DNA from 4 places in the Pantoea sp. C1E2 genome. Region 4 is predicted to be linked to each of the others. Evidence: predicted binding sites of a transcription regulator. Region 4 holds the regulator's gene; each other region holds the start of a gene.

Region 1 (5,974 bases), 1.1 Mb from region 4:
TTGCGCTCTTCAACGTCTCGGGCGCGCTGCTGTGGGTTCTGCTGTTCTCCTATGCCGGTTACCTGTTTGGTGACTTGCCGGTGGTGCAGGAGAACCTGAAACTGCTGATTGTTGGCATCATTGTGGTCTCAATTTTGCCTGGCGTGATTGAAGTGTGGCGCCATCGCCGTCAGGCACGTCAGCAGAAACCACAGTAAGCCCGTAACCAGATTTTTATCCACAGCGTGAACGGGTTGTGGTTTAATGAGCGACATTTACGGCCTGCTGAAGGTGATTTCAGCAGTAACAAGAAGACTGGACCAGGTCAGCATTAAACAGAAAGGTCATCAATGAGCTGGATTGAACGCATACTGAATAAAAGCACCACCACGCCAACGCGCAAAGCCAGTATCCCGGAAGGGGTCTGGACCAAATGCGATAGCTGTGGTCAGGTGCTGTACCGCGCCGAACTGGAGCGTAACCTTGAGGTCTGCCCGAAGTGCGACCACCACATGCGCATGCACGCCCGTGAGCGTTTGCACACCATGCTGGATGAAGGTTCTCTGGTTGAATTAGGTAGCGAGCTGGAACCTAAGGATCTGCTGAAGTTCCGTGATTCCAAGAAGTACAAAGATCGTCTGGTTGCCGCGCAGAAAGACACCGGTGAGAAAGATGCACTGATCGCCATGAAAGGTACGCTGCATGGTATGCCGGTGGTCGCTGTGGCCTTTGAGTTCTCCTTTATGGGCGGCTCAATGGGTTCTGTGGTTGGCGCGCGCTTCGTGCGTGGCGTTGAGCAGGCACTGGAAGATAACTGCCCGCTGATCTGCTTCTCTGCGAGTGGCGGTGCCCGTATGCAGGAAGCGTTACAGTCGCTGATGCAGATGGCGAAAACCAGCGCAGCGCTGGCGAAAATGCAGGAGCGCGGCTTGCCGTACATCTCCGTGCTGACCGACCCAACCATGGGCGGTGTTTCTGCCAGCTTCGCGATGCTGGGCGATTTGAACGTCGCTGAACCGAAAGCGCTGATCGGCTTTGCTGGTCCACGCGTTATCGAACAGACTGTGCGTGAAAAACTGCCACCGGGCTTCCAGCGCAGTGAGTTCTTGATCGAAAAAGGCGCGATCGACATGATCATCCGTCGTCCGGAAATGCGCTTTAAGCTGGCAAGCCTTCTGGCGAAAATGATGAACCTGCCAGCGCCGCTGCAGGATGGTGATCAGCCTTCTACGGCTGTGCCAGAGAGCAACGAGGCCTGACAGGCAGCGAAAAGCGGTGGTTAAACGCTTTTCACCAATGAACCGTAAACACCCAGTCATTCGAGTTGCAGCAAGGCGGCAAACGAATGAAGCCCCCGGCAGCTTATCCAGTAAGGGATCGGGGGTGATTGAGTGCAGCCCACGCCGCTGCGGCTTGAATGACGATGTGTAAGATGAGTAAACGGGACACATGGACACTCTGCAGCTTCCTCAAGCCACGTCGCCTTTGGCCACGTGGCTTCATTATCTTGAACACCTGCATTCTCAGGCCATTGAATTGGGTCTGGATCGTATTCAACGCGTCGCCGCACGCCTTGACCTGCTAAAACCCGCTCCGTTTATCTTCACCGTCGCCGGCACCAATGGCAAAGGCACCACCTGCCGTACGCTGGAAACGCTGTTGATGGCCGCAGGCTATCGCGTGGGCGTGTACAGCTCGCCGCATCTGGTGCGCTACACCGAGCGCGTGCGCGTGCAAGGCGCGGAGTTGGATGAAGCGCTGCACAGCGCCAGTTTCGCCAGCATTGAAGCCGGGCGTGGTGACATCTCTCTGACTTATTTTGAATTCGGTACGATCTCCGCACTCAATTTGTTCCGCGAGGCCAATCTTGATGTGGTGATCCTCGAAGTCGGCCTGGGCGGACGTCTTGATGCCACCAATATTGTGGATGCGGACGTGGCGGTGATCACCAGCATTGCACTGGATCACACCGACTGGCTGGGACCGGATCGCGAAAGCATTGGTCGGGAAAAAGCCGGCGTGTTCCGCGGTGGCAAACCGGCGGTCGTTGGTGAAGCCGATATGCCGCACACTATCGCCGAAGTGGCGGCGGAGAAGGGCGCGCAACTGCTGCAAATCAACCGCGACTGGCAGTGGCAGAAGCAGGAAAACAGCTGGACGTGGCAGGATGCACAAGGTGAACTGCGCGACCTGCCGTTGCCACAGGTGCCGTTGCCCAATGCGGCGACCGCGCTGACCGCGCTGCGCGCATCAGGACTCAACGTCAGCGAAGCGGTGATCCGCGAACACCTGCCTCTGGCGATTCTGCCAGGACGTTTCCAGACGGTGAGTGAAAGCCCGCGAGTCATTCTCGATGTGGCGCACAATCCGCATGCGGCTAATTATCTGGCTTCACGTCTGGCGGAGTTGCCGAAAAGCGGTAAAGTGCATGCTGTAGTGGGCATGCTGCATGATAAAGATATCGCCGGCACGCTGGCCGCACTGGCGCCGCAGGTCGATAACTGGTACTGCGCCCCACTTGAAGGGCCGCGTGGTGCCCGTGCTGATGAGCTGATCGCCCACCTTGAAGGTGGCAACGCGTATGATAACGTTGATGCAGCATGGCAGGCCGCACGTCAGCAGGCCGCGCCCGAGGATGTGATTCTGGTGTGTGGTTCTTTCCACACCGTCGCACAGGTTATGGAATCGATGTCAGCGGAGAATGGCAGTGGCAAGTAAGTTTCAAAATCGCTTAGTCGGTACCGTCATTTTGGTGGCGATTGGCGTCATCGTGCTGCCGGGGCTGCTCGACGGCAAGAAAAAGCATTATAAAGAAGAGTTCGCGGCGATCCCGCTGGTGCCAAAGCCGGACGATCAGCAGGATAGCGAAATGGTGCCGCCGGTCACGCAACCGCTCCCGGCACAGCCGCCGGAAGGGGCGGGTACGGCACAAACCCCGGATCACGCGAAAGTCAGCGGCTCGGCCAGCAATGGCAACGCGCAACCGGCGCAAAACAGTGAGCCTACTCTGGTGACGCCGCCGCCGGTGCATCAGCAGGCGAAGCCGGTTGAGCAGCCAAAGCCAAAAGTGGTCGAGCAACCAAAACCTAAGCCGGTTGAACAGCCTAAGCCAAAACCGGTCGAGCAACCGAAACCAAAAGTGGTCGAACAGCCGAAACCGGTTGAGCAGCCAAAAGCGGTCGAAACACCGAAACAGAGTGAACCGGAAGCGGCTCCTGCGGGGCAGGCGTTCGTCGTTCAGCTGGGTGCGCTGAAGAACGCGGCCAAGGTCAGTGAGATCGTGGCGCAACTGCGTCTGTCGGGATATCGTGCCTTTACCGTACCTTCCACGCCAGTGCAGGGACAAATTACGCGCATTTACGTGGGTCCGGATGCCTCCAAAGCGAAGCTGCAGAGTTCGCTGAGTGAGTTGCAAAGCATCTCCGGGCTGGGTGGCGTGGTGAAACCGTACGGCACGCGATAATGCGGTGATAAGCCGCGCCTATAGCAGTAAAAGGCGCGGTTTAGCACAAGCGGTTAAGTGCGGGTTTGGTTAAAAAATAGATTTATATCAGCAGGTTAAATTGCTGGATTCACTCAGGGCGAGGAAAGTTTTTTTCATCGCCCTTTTTATGGATACAGAACCGGAAAACCCTACGCAAACGTTTTCTTTTTCTGTTAGAATGCGCCCCGAACTGGATGCAGGGGTGCTTAGCACTGGGTTGGAAGCGTTCATGATCTGGATTGATTACGTCATTATTGCGGTAGTTGGTTTTTCGGCTCTGGTCAGCCTGATTCGTGGGTTTGTCCGGGAAGCCTTATCTCTCGTTACCTGGGGATGCGCGTTTTTTGTCGCCAGTCATTACTACACCTACCTTGCAGTCTGGTTTACAGGTTTTGACGACGAACTGGTTCGCAACGGCATCGCGATAGCGGTGTTATTCGTTGCCACCCTGATTGTGGGTGCCATCGTGAACTATGTGATCGGCTCGCTGGTTGAAAAAACCGGCTTGTCGGGAACCGACAGGGTGTTGGGGGTCTGTTTCGGGGCGTTGCGTGGCGTGCTGATTGTTTCCGCTATGCTCTTCTTCCTCGATACATTCACTGGCTTTTCCAAAAGCCCGGACTGGCAACAGTCGCAACTTATTCCCCAGTTCAGTTACATCATCAGGTGGTTTTTCGATTACCTGAAAAGCACGTCCAGTTTTATACCCCGGTAACGCCACCGGGAGTGCGGCCAATGAGGAAATGACAACATGTGCGGTATTGTTGGTATCACCGGTTTTATGCCAGTAAACCAGTCGATCTATGACGCGTTAACGGTGCTTCAGCACCGCGGGCAAGATGCCGCCGGCATTTGTACCATCGATGCGCTTAATTGCTTCCGTCTGCGTAAAGCGAATGGCCTGGTGAGCGATGTCTTCGAAGCACGCCACATGCAGCGTTTGCAGGGTAATATCGGGATTGGCCATGTTCGCTATCCAACGGCGGGCAGCTCCAGTGCCTCCGAAGCGCAGCCTTTCTACGTTAACTCCCCGTACGGCATTACGCTGGCGCACAACGGCAACCTGACGAATGCGCACGAACTGCGTAAGCATCTGTTCGAAGTGGGCCGCCGTCACGTTAACACCACCTCTGATTCTGAAATCCTGCTGAACATCTTTGCGCAGGAACTTGACCGTTTCCAACATGATCCGCTGGAAGCTGACAACATTTTTGCTGCGGTGGCGGCAGTGCACCAACAGGTGCGCGGCGCTTACGCAGTGGTTTCGATGATTATTGGTCATGGTTTGGTGGCCTTCCGCGATCCGAACGGTATTCGCCCATTAGTGCTGGGTAAACGCGTGATTGCTGATGGACGCACCGAATACATGGTGGCTTCCGAAAGCGTGGCGCTGGATACGCTGGGCTTTGAGTTCATTCGCGATGTTGCACCAGGCGAAGCGGTGTACATCACCGAGCAGGGCCAGCTGTCAACGCGCCAGTGCGCTGAGAATCCGAAAACCAATCCGTGCCTGTTCGAATACGTTTACTTTGCGCGTCCTGATTCCTTCCTCGATAAGGTGTCGGTCTACAGCGCTCGCGTGCGCATGGGCACCAAACTCGGCGAAAAAATCGCACGTGAGTGGGAAGACCTGGAAATCGACGTGGTGATTCCAATTCCGGAAACCTCAACCGATTCCGCACTGGAAATCGCCCGTATTCTCGACAAGCCATATCGCCAGGGCTTCGTGAAAAACCGCTATGTTGGCCGCACCTTTATCATGCCTGGCCAGCATATGCGCCGCAGCGCGATTCGTCGCAAGCTTAACGCTAACCGAGCTGAGTTCCGCGGTAAGAACGTGCTGCTGGTGGACGATTCGATTGTACGTGGCACCACATCTGAGCAGATTATCGAGATGGCACGTGAAGCAGGCGCGAAGCGTGTGTATCTGGCGTCAGCGGCGCCGGAAATTCGGTTCCCGAACGTGTACGGCATTGATATGCCGAGTGCCACCGAGCTGATCGCGCACGGTCGTGAAGTGGAAGAGATTCGCCAGCTGATCAAAGCCGATGCGCTGATTTTCCAGGACCTTGACGATCTGATCGAAGCCGTGCGTGAAGAGAACCCGGATATCGCACAGTTTGAGTGCTCGGTGTTCAACGGCATATACGTTACCAAAGATGTCGATCAGCAATACCTTGAGTATTTGCAGTCGCTGCGTAATGACGATGCGAAAGCGATTCAGCGTCAAAACGAAGTGGAAGGTCTGGAGCTGCATAACGAAGGCTAACGGCCTCGGAATGCAAATCGATAACAGGGCGGGGGCAACCTCGCCCTGTTTGTTTTTGTATTTTTGTTCAGTGAGCGGCTATCATTGCCGCAATCTGAACGAGTAAGGCTTAATAATGAAACGATTGATCATTGGAATTTCCGGTGCCAGTGGCGCGATCTACGGTGTGCGACTGTTGCAGGTGCTGCAACCGCTGGCCGATGTGGAAACCCATTTGGTGATCAGTCCTGCTGCACGTCAGA
Region 2 (5,974 bases), 230 kb from region 4:
TGCCGTAAATAGCCAGCGCCATCAGCCAGTGCAACATAATGGTCAGTAGCCCGAAATGTTGTTTGGAATTACGCCACATAAGAATGAGCCAATATCTTGAAATAGGTGGCAATAATCATCCATATTTTGAAATATAAAAGCAATCGAGCTTACCTTTCTATAAAGTTAAAAAAGATATTCGGAAATCGTGCGTTTATATCGGCAATTAAGTCAATAATATTGACCATGAAGGAGCTGAATGGAGGGAAATAAAATTAGATTGAATATTGCTACACCTAATGCGGCAATCTTCAGCATTCAACGTCAGGAAATAACGATTATTGTCAGCTTGAGTCAATATCGCTGGCACACTGAGTGCGCCAGCGTGATCACATTAAGCAAATCGCGAAAGTGAAAATGGCTTAAGGTCGAAGGAGAAGGGTTTATCCTGGGCAAATTCACTGGCGAGTTCGCCTAATACGCTGGCAAACTTAAATCCGTGGCCACTCAAACCCGTAATGATCAAGCGATTGGGTTCGCCAGGCAGGGTATCAATAATGAAGTCTTCGTCAGGTGTGTTGTCATAGCTGCAGGCCTCACCGTGTAAGCAAACGCCCACACCCGGTAAGAACTGACGCAGGAAACTGAAGGCTTCACTACCATCCGCAGCGATACTGCCGAAAGGTTTACGATCTTCGGGTTTGTGCATCAGTTGCCCGCCATCATGACGTCCGACTTTCAAAGCATTGTTGTCCGCGGGAAAACCATAAAAGTGGCTGCCATCAGGCATCTCCACCGTGAAACCCGGAAATTGGTTGTTCTCGCTGTAACGTCCGTCCGCCTGATACCAGGCGAAGACTTTACGCACCGGTTGTACCGGCAAATCTTTGACCAGTTCACTCACCCAGGTGCCGGCGCTGACCAATAATTTGCGCGCGCGGAACACGCCATCATGCGTGGTAACCTGCTGCAAGTCGCCATCGCGCGCAATCTCAGTAACCGGGCAATTAAACAATTGCGCGCAGCCCGCCTGTTCAGCCAGCTGTATCCAACTGCGTACCGCTTGCTCACATTTGAGGAAGCCGGAGTGTGGCTCGAATACGCCAATGTAGCCGTCGGGCACGGAGATCTGCGGCCAGCGCTTACGCACTTCATCTGCCTGCAGGATTTTGACGTCCAGCTGGTAAGCTTTGGCGCTATCGATAACATTCTGGATGAATGAGGAGGTGAGTGGGGCGAGGTTGAGTATGCCGCTTCGATGCATGATGCGTTCACCGCCCTGACGTTCCAGTTCATCCCACAAGGTTTGTGCGCGCAGCACCAGCGGGACATAGCGTTCACCCTCGCCGTAGGCATGGCGGATCAGGCGGGTTTCACCGTGATGAGTACCATGGCTGTGCGGAGGATGCGCACTATCAATCATCAATACTGATAAGCCAGCCTGGGTTGCGTAAAACCCGGCGGCGGCACCGACCGAACCGCTGCCCACCACAATCAGATCATAAACCATAACCACATCACTCCTGCCAAACGACGAAATTTTTCAACAGCATACCAAAAGAGCGCGCTCATGAAAAAGGCACCCTATTGGGTGCCCTTTCACGCGAAGATAAGAAATTAGTGCTTTTGATTATCGCGTAGGTATTGCTCTGTGGATTCAATCTTTGCAATGCCAGCTTCGAGTATGGAGATGAACTGTCTGGCTACATCGGTAGTCAGCCAGTAGGTGGGACCCACGTCAGCTTCTTCTTCTTTCTGATCCTGCGATGAGAGCGAGTGCAGGCGGATCATCATGGCGTCATAACTGTCTACAGTACTGATATCCCATCCAACCAGCGGATGAGTCTGAATGACGTCTTTATTTCTGTCCATTATAACCTCCATATTACCCGTTAAACGAAGTGCTTCTTGAGGTTCAATGCGGCTTTTCTTGCACTAGCGGAACAATTATAACATGAAACAGGCGGTACAATAGTTAAAACGTGTGGCGATTAAAAAGAGAACGGTAATAAATGCCTTCAGAATGCGACTTATGTCGAATAATAAAGTGCCCGCAGCTTCGGGCATTTATTCGATAATCGTGACAGCGGATACACCTTAGTTATCGGCGGCGTTAAGAGAAAACTTTACGCCGCCGCGATCGATAAAAAAGGGCAAGCTTCAGGCCTGTGCTTCCGGAGGAACCTGACCATTACGCCGCTGAATCTCTTCCGCCAGCCGGGTAAAATGCTGCTGTAACTGTATGTCATGGTTCTGGTTTTGCGCTTCGAGGAACAGATTATGCACCAGTAACTGACTGGCGCGATCGTCAAGACAGAACGTCAAACTGGCAAAGGCATTCTCAATTACCGTTAAACGTCGCTGCTGTTCAGCAATCAATGCCAGCAATTCACCGAAGGTCATCGCCTCTTCTGGTTTTTCAGTAGTCATGTAAAACACCTCCTGTCAGCATGACGAGGCAAGAATAGGGGATCGTTAAACATGAGTCTAGATGCAGCGACTTTATCTGGCGAGAGAGAAATAAAAACAAAAAAACCGGGTGGCGAAACCCGGCAAAAACGGCACAGTGGCAGTTAATCAGTAATAAACCAGTCGTCTGCGCTTTCCCACGTTTCTTGTAAAATATCGCTAATGCGTTCGCGTGACTCTTTGCAGCCACCAAATACGCTCAATTGATTACCGCCCGCATAACGGACTTTGACATGGTGATTATCTTCGGGAAAATCACGGGAAATACGACGGGTGAGTTCGGCACTCAGTGCATCCAGTGCACCTGCGGGAAGGGGCTGAGTTTTCGCTACGGTAATTTCAACACGCATAAAAGCCTCCGGGATAATATACTGGTTATTTGTACAGTATAATTATCCCAAAGGCAAGCCGGGTAATATTATTCTTGAATACGCCAGTTCAGAGTCTCGCCGGCAAGGAACGGAACCAGCGTGTCATCGGCCACATTAATGGTGTCCTGTACTGTCCATGACTCGCGAATCAGCGTCAGCGTGCCTTCATTCAGTGGCAGGCCGTAGAAGGTAGGGCCGTTTTCTGAACAGAACGCTTCAAAATGTTCCAGCGCATTCAACTCTTCGAATACCGTGGCATAGGCGGGCAGCGAGGTCGGTGCGTTAAACACGCCAGCACACCCGCAGCTTGCTTCTTTGAGATGACGCAGATGCGGTGCCGTGTCCGTGCCGAGGAACACGCGACGATTGCCGCTCGCCACCAGGGCGCGCAGCGCTTCCTGATGAATATTGCGTTTCAGGATGGGCAGGCAATAGAGATGAGGACGAACGCCGCCCACCAGCATGTGGTTACGGTTAAACATCAAATGCTGTGGTGTAATGGTGGCACCCAACAGGTCGTTGCCCGCAGCCAGATATTCTGCCGCTTCTTTAGTGGTGATGTGTTCCATTACCACTTTTAGGGCAGGGAAGCGCTGACGCAGCGGTTCCAGCACGGTTTCGATAAAGCGTGCTTCACGGTCAAAGATATCGATGTGCGAATCCGTGACTTCACCGTGTACCAGCATCGGCATGCCGATCTGCTGCATACGATCCAGCACGCTGGCAATGGAGTCAATATTGGTGACGCCGTGGCTGGAGTTGGTGGTGGCATGCGCGGGATAGAGTTTTGCTGCCGTGAAGGTCCCGTCGCGGAATCCACGCTCAATTTCATCCGCAGCTAATGAATCGGTGAGGTAGCAGGTCATCAGTGGCGTAAAAGCGTGTTCAGCGGGCAGCGCAGCCATAATGCGCTCGCGATAGGCAATGGCGGCCTCGACGCTGGTCACCGGTGGAACCAGGTTTGGCATGACAATCGCACGACCATTGACCGCACTGGTATAAGGCAGAACTGCATTGAGCATTGCGCCATCGCGCAGATGGATATGCCAATCGTCAGGGCGGCGAATCGTGATTTGCTGGGGTTGGGCTGTCATTCAAAAAGGCTCCGGCTGTGAAAAAACGAATGGGCACGTTTAGGCCGGGGAGTAATCATAAGGGTGCGAGCAACCGTTTGCACGGGATTTTATTGCGGCAAACAAAAACCGCACCCGAAGGTGCGGTGATGGCGGTTAATCCGTAAACGGAATCACCAATTGACCCGGCTTCACTTCAATGCCTTTAGCAAATTTCTTCGCCAGCGCTTCGCCTTTGCTGCGATCTTCGCTCAGCACATAGGCGGGCTTCTCATTGAAGTAGCGTTTGAGTGATTCATTCAGATAAGGCGTCAGCGTTTTCATGATGGACGCCATCTTTTCTGGCTGAACCTGCGCATCGACAATTTCAATATCATGCAGATAAATCGCGCCTTCCTGAGCATTGAAAATCGGCTGCGCTTTCATCTTCAGCTGCATTTCCGCCTGCTGCGGGCCAAACAGCGAACTGACATTAATGTTCGCTTTGCCGGACAGAGTAATCTTGCCGGGTTCCTCACGACCAATCTGGCTGTTGAGATCGCTCAGCACAATATGTGCATTGACCAACCCGGACACGCCGATGTCTTTTTCGAAGTTATTACGCTTCTGCAGCGCCTGATTCACTTCCTGTTCGCTGATGGTGTATTGCGTCAATTGGTTACAGCCGCTCAATAGCACGGCTAAAAACAGGGCCAGCAGCCCAGACATCGCCTTTTTCATAGTTCCTCATCCTGAACGATACGGCAAAACAGCCATAGCCTGCCTGAAACCGGGCCAGGTGTCACCAGGTGAGGGATGAGAAACGCCGCAGCGTTTCTCATCAGACGGGGCTAAGCCGCGATGGAAGAGAGCAGATTAATCTGGGTTTGCTTCGCCATATTGTCGCGGTAATCCGCAACGCGGCTTGGCCAATCAATGCCCGCTACGAGGGTCAAAGAACGTAGCAGCGGGAACAGATTAATATCGTCTTCTGACAGTTCACCGTTCACAGCATTGGGTTTGACGATGAGCTTATCGAGCTGACGCAGGTCATCACTGATGTTTTTGATCAATCCCGGTGCATGTTTGCGCAGTTCCGTGAAATCGCCAATGCTGGCCTGTTTTTTCTCACGGAAGTAGCTACGCGCTTCCGGCGTGGCAAATTCCGCAAACGAGGCATCAGCGATACGCGGAATCAGCAGTTTGTTAATGTAGCCGTTAACGCGACGCAGCCATTCGCTGATGGCGGGGTTGTTTTTGCCGTTCAGCAGTGGCTCGCGATCCTGCTTATCCACCAGGCGGACAATGTCCATACTTTCCGGCATCGCACTGCCATCGGCTTTTTGCAGAATCGGCGCCATCTTCTGCCCTATGAGTTTTTTAGGCACCTGCTCATCGTCATTCAGCATAACGATCAGTTCAACCGGCAGGTTCTTTAAGCCAAAAATCATGCGTGCTTTCACGCAGAAAGGGCAGTGATCGTAGATGTAGAGTTTCATCCCGTTTCTCCTGTGTAAATCTAAGGGTGACGAAGGTCACCCTTTTTTCGGACGTGCGGGAAGTATGGAAGATATCACCCGAAGGGGCAAACTAGCTGCTGAAGATAGCCGGTGCCACGGAACGTGGCTGGAACTGCCACCATAATGCCATGAGCGTAACCATGCCCACGCTGCTTAGCAGCATCCACGGCAGTTCCGGTAGCGCCATCTGCTGCCCGACGTCGAACATCCAGCCGCCGCCGGAGTAGCCAATTAAACCGCCGATGGCGAGCCCCAGTCGGCTGAAACCCATATAGCTGCCACGCGCGCGTGAACTGGCCAGCGACGCGCTGAGGGTTTCACGCGCCGGTTCGGCGATGATGGAACCGAGGTAAAACACGCCGATTAACAGGAACAGCGAAGGCAGAGATTGGGTCATCCCGACGGGCAACAGGCTAAAGGTCATCAGGAATAAACCGGCCATCAGGCGGGTTTCCAGCCGGAAGCGCTTTTCGCTCCAGCGTGCAAGCGGATAGAGCAGGCTGAGTGACAGCATGGCTTCGATGGCGTACATCCATTTCACAGCGGCGGGCGCGCCAGCCACCTGATTAACCATCACCGGCAA
Region 3 (5,974 bases), 1.2 Mb from region 4:
GGTGCCGCTCGGTAGCCTGAAACAGGCGCGTTACGATGCCCGCATCGACCAGTTCCGGGAATTGCAAAAGCGGTTCCGTCAGTATCAGAAAGGATAAAAAAATCATGGTGAGCATTTATCACAACCCGCGTTGCAGCAAGAGTCGCGAAACCATGGCGCTGTTGCAGGAAAAAGGCATAGATCCTGAAGTGGTGCTCTATCTTGAAACACCGCCTGACGAGCAGGCGCTGAAAACATTGCTTCAACAACTTGGCATGAGCAGTGCACGCGAACTGATGCGCCGAAAAGAGGATCTGTATAAAGAATTGAATCTGGCGGACAGTGAGCTGAGTGAAGATCAATTGCTGCAGGCAATGGTGGCGCATCCAAAACTGATCGAACGCCCCATCGTGATCAACGGTGACCGGGCGCGTATTGGACGTCCACCGGAAGCGGTGCTGGAGATCGTTTAAAGCCCCAGCGCTTCTTTCACAAAAGGAATGGTGAGTTTGCGTTGCGCGCTGATTGAGGCGCGATCGAGCCGATCGAGCGTGTCAAACAGCGTACGCATTTCACGATCGAGGCGTTTCAGCAAGAAGCGCCCGACATCTTCCGGTAACTCGAAACCGCGCAGTCCGGCCCGCAACTGCATCGCCTGTAATTTGTCTTCGTCAGAGAGCGGCTGTAAGCGATAAATCTGGCCCCAGTCGAGCCGTGAGGCAAGATCCGGCAGTGCGAGATTGAGCTGACGCGGCGGACGATCGCCGGTGATCAGCAAACGCGTTTTGCCGATTTCCAGGATACGGTTGTAGAGATCGAAGATCGCCATCTCCCACTCTGCGTCTCCGGCAATGCATTCGATATTATCGATACACACCAGCGCCAGATTCTCCATACCATCCAATACTTCCGGCACGAACCAGGTGCGTTTATCCAGCGGAACATAACCTACCGCTTCACCACGCGCAGACATTTCCGCGCAGGCGGCGTGCAATAAGTGGCTGCGGCCGCCGCCTTCGCGTGACCAGAAATAGAGATAGCTGCCGTGCTGCTGAGAAAGTGCGCCTTGCAGCGCCGCCAGCAAAGACGGATTTTCCCCCGGCCAGAAACTGGCAAAGGTTTCATCATCGGGTAAATAGAGTGGCAGTGAAAGCTGTGCCGGCGTGTTCAGAAGTACCTCAACGGATGAGCAGGCAGAAAACGGCGCAAGTTTATCACGATCTTTGCAAGAGATGAACCGGGCTTCCCTGCCCGGCAAAGCGCATCAGGCTTCGCGCTTTTCTTCGGCATCCAGCACCACTTCTTCCGGACGTAACAGGTTGATTACGCGGAAAATCAGTGCCAGTGCTACGCCGACGATGGTTGCCAGCGCCATACCTTTCAGCTCAGCGGCGCCGATGTGCACTTTGGCACCACTGACGCCGATGATCAGGATCACCGAAGTCAGGATCAGGTTCTGCGCTTTGTTGTAATCCACTTTAGATTCAATCAATACGCGAATACCGGATGCACCGATCACCCCGTACAGCAGCAGAGAAACGCCACCCATTACCGGTACCGGGATCGCCTGAATCGCTGCCGCCAGTTTACCTACGCACGAGAGCAGAATCGCGAAGATCGCCGCCCCGCCAATCACCCAGGTGCTGTATACGCGGGTAATCGCCATCACGCCGATGTTCTCACCGTAAGTGGTGTTTGGCGTTGAGCCGAAGAAACCGGAGATCATGGTGGACAAGCCGTTAGCAAACATTGAGCGATGCAGGCCAGGATCGCGAATCAGATCTTTCTTCACGATATTCGCCGTCACCACCAAATGGCCGACGTGCTCAGCAATCACCACCAGCGCTGCAGGCAGGATGGTCAGCATCGCTGCCCATTCGAAGCGCGGCTTGTAGAAGGTAGGCAACGCGAACCACGGCGCATCGGCAACGGATTGCCAGTTTACGATGCCCATAAAGGATGAGAGCGCGTAGCCCGCCAGCACGCCGATCAGAATCGGGATAATGGCAAGGAAGCCGCGGAACAGCACCGAACCAAACACGGTCACACCGAGCGTCACCATCGAGATAATGATGGTTTTGCTATCAGGTGAGGTGCCATCTGCCGGCAGCAGACCCGCCATATTGGCAGCGACACCTGCCAGCTCAAGGCCGATAACGGCAACAATTGCGCCCATCGCGGCCGGTGGGAACATCACGTCAAGCCAGCCGGTGCCGGCTTTTTTGACAATCAGCGCCACCACGCAGAACAGGAAACCACACAGGATAAAGCCGCCCAGCGCCACTTCATAACCCAGCGGCAATAAAAGCAGTACCGGTGAAATAAAGGCAAAGCTCGAACCCAGATACGCCGGGATTTTGCCTTTACAGATAAACAGATACAGCAGCGTACCGACGCCGTTGAACAGCAAAACGGTGGCCGGGTTGATGTGGAACAGAATCGGCACCAGCACCGTGGCGCCAAACATGGCGAACAGGTGTTGTAAGCTGAGTGGAATGGTTTGCAGCAGCGGTGGACGTTCGTCTACCCCGATAGCCCTACGAGTCATCATTTATCCCCTTCCCCTGCGTCCTTCAAACCATGGCTGCGTTGGCTGCTCTCGTTAACCCGAATCACTTACTGGAGTAAACTCATCGGGATGACCTCGATTGCCGCCTTGCCATGGCTCGAATGACTTGGGGATGATTGTTGTGTTTTTGCCAAAAAAAAGCCGACTCTCTGGCCGGCTGGATGCTTTATTTATTTCGTTCCGAAAATCTTGTCGCCTGCATCACCCAAGCCTGGAATGATGTAACCCTTCTCGTTCAATCCCTGATCGATTGACGCGGTGTACAGCTCAACGTCCGGATGTGCTTTCTCCAGCGCGGCAATCCCTTCCGGGGCTGCCACCAGCACCAGCACTTTAATGCTGTTGCAGCCGGCTTTCTTCAGCAGGTCGATAGTGGCGATCATCGAACCACCGGTTGCCAGCATTGGATCTACAACTAAAGCCAGACGCTCTTCGATATTGGATACCAGCTTCTGGAAATACGGCACTGGCTCCAGCGTCTCTTCATCACGGTAGATACCGACTACGCTGATGCGCGCACTGGGTACGTGTTCCAGCACACCTTCCATCATGCCGAGGCCCGCACGCAAAATCGGCACCACGGTGATTTTTTTGCCTTTGATTTGGTCAACGTCAACCGGGCCGTTCCAGCCTTCGATGGTGACGCGCTCCGTTGCCAGATCGGCGGTGGCTTCATAGGTCAGCAGACTGCCCACTTCCGAGGCCAGCTCGCGGAAGCGTTTGGTGCTGATATCATGCTCACGCATCAGGCCCAGTTTATGTTTGACCAGCGGGTGTTTGACTTCCACGATCTTCATGATTGTTCTCCCGGAATTGAGTTGAGCTAAAAAAAAATCGCCGGATTATACCGCCTTTTTGCCGCCGCGCCACTTGTCATTGGTCAAGGGCTTAGCGAGATCCGCGTGATCATAATGATTGGCGAAAAATCAGCGCTGTGCAAAGCGGCGTGAGATGGGACTCGCAAACGTTTGCCTGCACTGGTAGAATTAGCGCGCTTAATTTTTGCCACCAACCGCAATTCGCGTGGGGATTCCGCAGTGACCGACAAAACCTCTCTCAGCTACAAAGACGCCGGTGTTGATATCGATGCTGGTAACGATCTGGTTGACCGTATTAAAGGCGTAGTAAAGAAAACTCGCCGCCCGGAAGTGATGGGTGGATTGGGTGGCTTTGGCGCGCTCTGTGCGCTGCCGCAGAAATACCGCGAGCCTGTGCTGGTCTCCGGAACCGATGGCGTCGGCACCAAGCTGCGTCTGGCGATGGATCTCAAACGTCATGACAGCATCGGTATCGATCTGGTTGCGATGTGTGTCAACGACCTGATTGTGCAAGGCGCTGAGCCGCTGTTCTTCCTCGACTACTACGCGACCGGCAAACTGGACGTGGATACCGCTTCAGCGGTGATCACCGGTATCGCCGAAGGTTGCCTGCAGTCGGGTTGTGCGCTGGTCGGCGGTGAAACCGCTGAGATGCCAGGCATGTACCACGGTGAAGACTACGACGTGGCGGGTTTCTGCGTCGGCGTGGTGGAAAAATCAGAAATTATTGACGGTTCGAAAGTACAGGACGGCGACGTTCTGGTCGCGCTGGGTTCAAGCGGCCCGCATTCGAACGGTTATTCTCTGGTGCGTAAGATTCTGGAAGTCAGCCAGACCAACCCAGAAACCAAACAGCTGGATGGCAAGCCATTGGCTGACCACCTGTTGGCACCGACCCGCATTTACGTGAAAAACATCCTTAGCCTGATCGAGCAGGTGGATGTGCACGCGATTTCTCACCTGACCGGTGGCGGCTTCTGGGAAAACATCCCACGCGTGCTGCCAGACAATACTCAGGCCGTTATTGATGAGAAAAGCTGGCAGTGGCCGTCTGTGTTCAGCTGGCTGCAGCAGGCTGGTAACGTCAGCCGTCACGAAATGTACCGTACCTTTAACTGCGGCGTGGGCATGATCATCGCGCTGAGCCCGGCCGATGCCGATAAAGCGGTACAGCTGATGACCGACGCTGGTGAGCAGGCGTGGAAAATCGGTGTGATTAAAGCCTCTGACTCAGAAGAGCGAGTGGTTATTAATCCATGAAAAAACTGGTTGTGCTGATCTCCGGCAACGGAAGCAATCTTCAGTCCATCCTCGACGCCTGCGAAAGCGGGCGTATCAACGGCAGCGTCGCTGCCGTTTTCAGTAACAAAGCCTCAGCGTTGGGTTTGACGCGTGCGCAGGAAGCCAGCGTACCGGGTCATAGCCTTGCCGCCAGTGATTTTGCCGACCGCGATGCCTTTGATCGCCAGCTGATGCAGGAAATCGATGCCTATGCGCCGGATTTAGTGGTGCTGGCCGGTTACATGCGCATTCTCAGCCAGGCGTTTGTCGCGCACTATCACGATCGCTTGATCAACATCCATCCGTCGCTGCTGCCGAAATATCCCGGACTGCATACCCATCGTCAGGCGCTAGAAAATGGCGATGAGGAACACGGCACATCGGTACATTTTGTGACAGATGAGCTGGACGGCGGACCGGTGATTTTGCAGGCCCGCGTGCCGGTATTTGCTGAAGATGATGAAGAAGAGATCACCTCACGCGTGCAGCATCAGGAACATGCGATCTATCCGCTGGTGATAGGCTGGTTTGTCGATGGGCGCTTGCAGATGCGTGAAGGAAAAGCCTGGCTGGATGGGCAACCATTGCCGCCTCAGGGTTACGCGCACGAATAAATTCCTCGGTGCGCATGAATGCGCACCCTACAATTTACGCTGAACATGGGTCTCGGTACGCATGAATGCGTTACCTACAACTTGCGCTGAAATTCGTAGGGGCGCCATTTATGGCGACCGATATCATGCTCGCCCTTAACCAAATCTGCCCGTAATGTAATCTTCGGTTTTGCGCGCTTTTGGCGAAGTGAAGATCCGATCGGTTTCATCAAACTCCACCAGTTGCCCGTTATGCATAAACGCCGTGTAATCTGACACGCGCGCCGCCTGCTGCATGTTGTGCGTCACCAGCACCAGCGTGAAATGCTGCTTTAACGTGGTCATCAGCTCTTCAATCACCAGCGTAGAAATCGGATCGAGTGCCGACGTCGGCTCATCCAGCAGCAACACTTCCGGTTCAATCGCGATGGCGCGCGCAATCACCAGACGCTGCTGCTGACCGCTGGAGAGCGTCAACGCATTCTGCGCCAGATGATCCTTCACCTCACTCCACAGCGCCGCCGCACGCAGCGCGCGTTCGCATGCTTCATTCAGCACACGACGATCGCGCACCCCTTGCAGCCGCAAACCATACACCACGTTTTCATAGATAGATTTTGGGAATGGATTTGGACGCTGAAACACCATGCCAATTCGGCGACGCAGCGCGGGCAGATCCTGATTAGCCTGCATCACCGCGTGCTGATCGAGCAGAATCTCACCCTCAATGCGGC
Region 4 (5,974 bases):
TGTACGACACCGAGCAAACGGCCACGCTGTTCTGCGAGCTGGTGAATCGCTGGAAACGTCTGGGGGGTTGGCCACTGGCTTTCAATGAAGAGCAGACTGAAGACGACGCCTCTGCCTGATGGGCTGAAGGGCTGGCTGATTGCCGGATGAGTACGCAAAGAAAAGGCCGACATTTGTCGGCCTTCGCAATTATTCCGCTTCTTTATACTTCTCAGCGGTTTCTTTCACCAGCGGCTGCAATTCGCCACGCTGGAACATCTCAACGATGATGTCGCAACCGCCGACCAGCTCACCATCAACCCACAGTTGCGGGAAGGTTGGCCAGTTAGCAAATTTCGGCATTTCAGCACGGATATCCGGGTTCTGCAGGATATCGACATACGCGAAGCGCTCACCACAGGCAGAAAGCGCCTGCACAGCTTGTGCAGAGAAACCGCAGCTTGGCAGTTTCGGGGAACCTTTCATGTATAACAGAATCGGGTTTTCTGCGATCTGGCGCTGAATTTTTTCAACAGTACTCATTATTGCCTTCCTTAATCCTTCACTTCGTGTTTGTTTATTGTAGCGACTTCAGCCCCACACTGAAAACGGGATTTTGCGTTACCGACCTGCTGATCGCCATGTTTGTTAAGTTCAAACAGGATAGATAACATTTCCCTATCATTAATAAGCATGAACAAATTAATAATTAGCAATAATTTCGCTGCGTTAAACAGCTGAAATCGCTCAATTTAGCGACATTATCCACCTGGTAACAGATTAATAGAAAAAGGCCTTACCTTTTAGAAAAAAAGTGGATTAGAATTGCTTCGGCGCTGATCGTTGATCAGATTTCTCTTACTCTGCCGCAGCCTGCTTTTTGCCAGACTGCTTAACCTGTAACCGGACTATGCGTTTACTGATTACGCTTTTCATACTGGCTTTTGCGCAACTGTTTTTTAACGTGGCTTCTGCTTCCCAGCATGCCCCGATTAATGCCAGTTTGCATAATGCCGAGAAAAAAAGTGCGCGCGAAGATGAGCGCCGCAAGCGACGCCCGGTTAAAACAACGGCTAAAAAGTCTCGCCTGACGACTACCGTGCAGAAACTCAAGCTGAAAAAGCAGACTAAGACCGAAACCGCCTTAAACAAAACCAGCCGCAAAAAATCCCTGCTTAAATCGCCATCGAAAAAGTATGGCCATCAACGCCTCGCGAAAAAGTCTGCTGATGTGGATGATGAAGTTCAGGGGCTGACCGGCATCAAGATGAGCAAAACCCACCGTCTGCGCTATCAGAAAGCTCGTGAAACCGCCATGACGAAGCTGATGGGACAGTTGGGTAAACCTTATCAGTGGGGCGGCACTTCCCCACACACCGGTTTCGATTGCAGTGGTCTGGTGTGGTATGCCTATAAAGATCTCGTGAAATACAAATTCCCGCGCACGGCGAATGAGATGTATCACCTGCACGATGCCTCGCCCATTAAGCGCGAGCTGCTGGAAAAAGGGGATTTGGTGTTCTTCCGCATTAATAACCGCGGGACGGCCGATCATGTTGGCGTCTACCTCGGCAACGGTAAATTTATACAGTCACCCCGTACTGGTAAAGACATTCAGATTAGCGCATTAGGCGAAGACTACTGGCAGAAACACTATGTGGGTGCGCGCCGTATGATGACACCAAAAACCATTCGCTAGTTGTTGCGCAACATTCTGTGGCATTGGCCACAAAAAAAGCCGGACGCTTAATCAGTGCCGGCTTTTTTTATTGATGCGTTTTGTATTAATGAAGAATGGCTGTAAAGCTAAACGCAATAATCATCAACAGTGCGCCAACCGTGGTCATTAGCGCCAGCTTTAGATCTGTACTCATCACTACTCCTTAGTCACACATTTATTAGGGTTAAAACAATTTTCGCACAGCGGTGGGCAAAAATCTCGTCTTATCCGCGTTGGCTTGCTAGAATCGCCGCCTTTCGTTGCGCAACTGATTTTGCGCATGCTGTATTTACAGCCTGCTGAAGTGATTTTCCCTGCCTGAAACGGCAGATTTGCCCCCCATTTTAGGGCGTAAAACCCTTCGCAGACGCAAACGTTTAACAATATACTTATCAGTGAGTTGTGATAAGCCGGGGAGTACCTTTTTCATGGCAACAATTAAAGATGTAGCGAAACGCGCTGGGGTATCCACCACCACCGTTTCGCATGTCATCAACAAAACGCGTTTTGTCGCAGAAGAAACGCGTAACGCCGTATGGGAAGCGATTAAAGAACTACACTATTCGCCGAGCGCCGTTGCGCGCAGTTTGAAGGTGAATCACACCAAAACGCTGGGACTGTTAGCCACGTCCAGCGAAGCGCCCTATTTTGCCGAAATCATCGAAGCGGTTGAAAACCACTGTTTTGAACGCGGCTACACCTTGATTCTGGGTAACGCGCATAACGATCTGCAAAAGCAGCGTGCTTACCTCTCAATGATGGCGCAAAAGCGCGTTGATGGTCTGTTGGTGATGTGCTCTGAGTATCCTGCCGATCTGCTGCAGATGCTGGAAGAGAACCGCAATATTCCGATGGTGGTCATGGACTGGGGCGCCTCGCGTGGCGACTTCACCGATACCGTGCAGGATAACGCCTTCCAGGGCGGTTATCTGGCCGGACGCTACCTTATCGAGCGTGGCCACCGAGATATCGGTGCGATTCCGGGTCAGATGGAACGCAACACGGGCGGCGGTCGTCATGCAGGCTTTCTGCAGGCGATGAGCGAAGCCGGCGTAACTGTGCGTCCGGAGTGGGTGGTTCAGGGCGACTTCGAGCCAGAATCGGGTTATCAGGCGATGCAGCAAATTCTCAATCAGAAGCAGCGTCCGACTGCCGTGTTCTGCGGTGGCGATATCATGGCGATGGGCGCGATATGTGCCGCCGATGAGATGGGACTGCGCGTGCCGCAGGATATCTCCGTCATTGGCTATGATAACGTGCGCAACGCCCGTTATTTCACCCCTGCGCTCACCACAGTCCACCAACCGAAAGCGGAGTTGGGCAAAAAGGCCCTCGAAATGCTGCTGGATCGCATCACCAGCAAGCGCGAAGAGCCACAGACCATTGAGGTGCAGCCAACATTGATTGAGCGACGTTCCGTGGGGGACGGTCCGTTCCGCGATTACCGCCGTTAAGGCTGATTTTCGCTGAGCCATTCGTGGTTCAGCGTTTCCGCATCGCCGAGATAAGCGAGTAACCACGCCAGCGCCGGTGACGCGCGCTGTTCTGACCAACTGACGCAGCAGGGACTTTCCGGAAACGGCTGCGGCAGTGATAGCTCAACCAACGCCCCCCTATCAAGTAATGGCCGCGCCAGGTGGCCCGGCACCATCCCCACGCACAGTCCCGCCTGTAAACAATCCATCCCCGTTTCCCACTCTGGCACCACCAGACGTCGCTGATTATCCAGCGTCCAGGTCATGCGTCTTGGCAATGCGCGAGACGTATCTTCCAGCACCAGTGATGGCCAGGCACGCAGCGCCTCTTCATTGAGATCGCTATGCGCCGCCAGGGGATGGCCGGGACTGACCACACAACGCCAGTTGAGGGCGCCCATATCCTGAAATGCAAAACGGCCACCCACCGGAATCGCCTGAGTGGCGCCAATCGCCACATCAACACGCCCGTCGGCCAGGGCATCCCATACACCGTTAAACACTTCGTAGCTGATGATCAATTCCATGTCCGGAAAATGACGGTAGAAGTCCTTCACCAGCTGCCGGGTACGCTGTGGTTTTACAATGCAATCCACGGCAATACTGAGCTGTCCACGCCAGCCATTCGCCAGTTGCTGACACTGTCTGCGTGTTGCCAGCATTTTTTTGATAACAGATCGCCCTTCACGTACAAAATGCTCGCCCGCCGGGGTTAAAACCACCTCACGGTGCTGACGTTCAAACAATGGCACCGCCAACCAGGTTTCCAACTGGCGCACCGTATAGCTTATGGCAGAGGGCACGCGATGTAACTCCTGCGCCGCCGCACTAAAACTGCCATTGCGCGCGACCGCATCAACCACTTCCAGCGCATATTCAGACCACATATTTTAGCCTTCAAAAATTTTAACAGCACTGCGCAAATATTAGCGTTTCACAAAGAATGACGCACTCTTTTACACTCCCCGGCGTTCAATCTGCCAATGAGAAACACTATGTTGTCGTCAAAAGGATTTATGCCCTATCTTGCCGTGCTCAGCATGCTCGGCTTCCTCGCCACGGATATGTATCTGCCTGCTTTTGGAGATATGCAGCGTGACTTTGCCACCGCGCCGGGCACCATTAGCGCCAGCCTCAGTCTTTTTCTCGGTGGATTTGCCTGCGCACAGGTATTTTGGGGGCCGCTGTCAGACCGCTTTGGACGTAAACCGATTTTATTGGCAGGTTTAACGATTTTTGCCTTGGGTTGCCTCGGGATGTTGTGGGTGACCGACGTTAACATGATGCTGGCACTGCGCTTTGTGCAGGCTGTGGGCGTGTGTGCCGCCGCCGTAAGCTGGCAGGCGCTGGTAGTCGATCGCTACCCCAAAGCCCAGGCCAACAAAGTTTTCGCCACCATTATGCCGCTGGTTGCCCTATCCCCCGCTCTGGCACCTCTACTGGGCGCGTGGCTGATGGGTCATTTCCACTGGCGTAGCATCTTTATCGCGCTGACAATTATCACCGTGCTGCTGATCATCGGTACATTTCAGCTTGCCGCGCCTAAAAAAACCAAAGCTGATAATACGCCGCAACCCGGCTGGCTGAATTTGCTCACCACGCGCATCTACAGCGGTAACGTGCTGATTTACTCCGCCTGTTCCGCCAGTTTCTTTGCCTGGCTAACCGGTTCGCCGTTTATTCTGGCTTCTGCGGGTTTAACTCCCGCCGATATTGGTCTGAGCTACATTCCACAAACTATTGCGTTTCTGATTGGTGGCTTTAGTTGCCGTGCGATGCTGAGCCGATATCAGGGATCACAGTTGCTGCCGTGGTTGTTGGTGCTGTATAGCCTGAGTATTTTGAGTCTGTTTGTTGTCGCGATGATGCCCGCGCCTTCTTTGATTGCACTGCTGCTGCCTTTCTGCGGTATGGCACTGTCTAATGGCGCCATCTATCCGATTGTCGTTTCCAGCGCCTTAGCGCCTTTCCCGCACGCCACAGGCAAAGCAGCAGGCTTACAAAACCTGTTACAACTGGGCCTGTGCTTTATTGCCAGCCTGGTAGTTTCGGCCGGATTAGAACAGGCGCTCTATAACACCACACTGGTGATGGTTGCCACGGTAGTGCTGGCCTGGGCCGGCTTCATCTGGCAACGCAGCTTAAACGCACAAAGTGATATTGCTCACACCTCCCGTCCCTGCGAAGATAATCACTGATGCAACGATTATCGTTAGCAAACTAACGATAACTCGTTGAATATTGACCCACGTGAGCATATACTCAGTGGGTCAGCATTTCTGTAACAAATCAATAACATAATTGCATTAATTTTAAGCGACTCTGTCGCTGGGATGGCGTCTGCACGATCTTCCTCTCCTGATTGGTGCCAGACATTTCTATTCAGATTCATACCTCTGTAAAACGTCGGATATCTGGCGCACGGATTTTCCGTGAGTTCTCTCACAGGCCTAAGGAAATTGACTATTATTTCCACAGGTTCAAATCGGAAAGGTGATGGAGAAGCTATGAGTTCATCGTGTATAGAAGAAGTGAGCCTTGAAGAAAACCACTGGTTTCGCATCGTCAACGAATTACTGGAACGCGCTGATGTTGCAGTCAATGGCACACGCCCCTGGGATATTCAGGTCAAGCATCCGGATTTTTTTAAACGTGTTTTGCAGGAAGGATCGCTAGGTCTGGGTGAAAGTTATATGGATGGCTGGTGGGAATGCGAACAATTGGATGTCTTTTTCCATCGCGTTCTGCAACAACATCTGGATAAACAACTCCCACGTCATTTTAAAGATACCTTGCGTAT

What was found. Region 4 encodes PurR, which represses purine synthesis genes. Its sites were predicted from a motif close to CANGCAAACGTTTGCNTG; they were not measured.
Region 1: cvpA (colicin V production protein) is a predicted target of PurR. The motif match lies at 3,614-3,631, and genes of this name have one in related genera.
Region 2: pyrC (dihydroorotase) is a predicted target of PurR. The motif match lies at 3,980-3,997, and genes of this name have one in related genera.
Region 3: purM (phosphoribosylformylglycinamidine cyclo-ligase) is a predicted target of PurR. The motif match lies at 3,506-3,523, and genes of this name have one in related genera.

What each region holds. Positions count from the first base shown of each region.
Region 1 covers NZ_JBSZHT010000002.1:3,222,408-3,228,381, reverse strand. Annotated here, with positions in the region: gene ACXI0A_RS15425 (DedA family protein) at 1-197, shown strand, start outside; gene accD (acetyl-CoA carboxylase, carboxyltransferase subunit beta) at 330-1,238, shown strand; gene folC (bifunctional tetrahydrofolate synthase/dihydrofolate synthase) at 1,429-2,697, shown strand; gene dedD (cell division protein DedD) at 2,687-3,442, shown strand; gene cvpA (colicin V production protein) at 3,693-4,178, shown strand; gene purF (amidophosphoribosyltransferase) at 4,215-5,732, shown strand; gene ACXI0A_RS15395 (UbiX family flavin prenyltransferase) at 5,848-5,974, shown strand, end outside.
Region 2 covers NZ_JBSZHT010000002.1:1,918,531-1,924,504, forward strand. Annotated here, with positions in the region: gene ACXI0A_RS09350 (cytochrome b/b6 domain-containing protein) at 1-79, opposite strand, end outside; gene solA (N-methyl-L-tryptophan oxidase) at 374-1,489, opposite strand; gene bssS (biofilm formation regulator BssS) at 1,597-1,851, opposite strand; gene ACXI0A_RS09365 (hypothetical protein) at 2,140-2,409, opposite strand; gene dinI (DNA damage-inducible protein I) at 2,553-2,798, opposite strand; gene pyrC (dihydroorotase) at 2,867-3,913, opposite strand; gene ACXI0A_RS09380 (lipoprotein) at 4,049-4,612, opposite strand; gene grxB (glutaredoxin 2) at 4,723-5,370, opposite strand; gene mdtH (multidrug efflux MFS transporter MdtH) at 5,462-5,974, opposite strand, start outside.
Region 3 covers NZ_JBSZHT010000002.1:3,393,752-3,399,725, forward strand. Annotated here, with positions in the region: gene bepA (beta-barrel assembly-enhancing protease) at 1-97, shown strand, start outside; gene arsC (arsenate reductase (glutaredoxin)) at 105-452, shown strand; gene hda (DnaA inactivator Hda) at 449-1,150, opposite strand; gene uraA (uracil permease) at 1,244-2,527, opposite strand; gene upp (uracil phosphoribosyltransferase) at 2,719-3,345, opposite strand; gene purM (phosphoribosylformylglycinamidine cyclo-ligase) at 3,586-4,626, shown strand; gene purN (phosphoribosylglycinamide formyltransferase) at 4,623-5,261, shown strand; gene pstB (phosphate ABC transporter ATP-binding protein PstB) at 5,397-5,974, opposite strand, start outside.
Region 4 covers NZ_JBSZHT010000002.1:2,143,928-2,149,901, reverse strand. Annotated here, with positions in the region: gene rnt (ribonuclease T) at 1-119, shown strand, start outside; gene ACXI0A_RS10510 (Grx4 family monothiol glutaredoxin) at 190-525, opposite strand; gene ACXI0A_RS10505 (C40 family peptidase) at 890-1,678, shown strand; gene cydH (cytochrome bd-I oxidase subunit CydH) at 1,764-1,853, opposite strand; gene purR (HTH-type transcriptional repressor PurR) at 2,128-3,153, shown strand; gene punR (DNA-binding transcriptional activator PunR) at 3,150-4,061, opposite strand; gene punC (purine nucleoside transporter PunC) at 4,170-5,372, shown strand; gene cfa (cyclopropane fatty acyl phospholipid synthase) at 5,682-5,974, shown strand, end outside.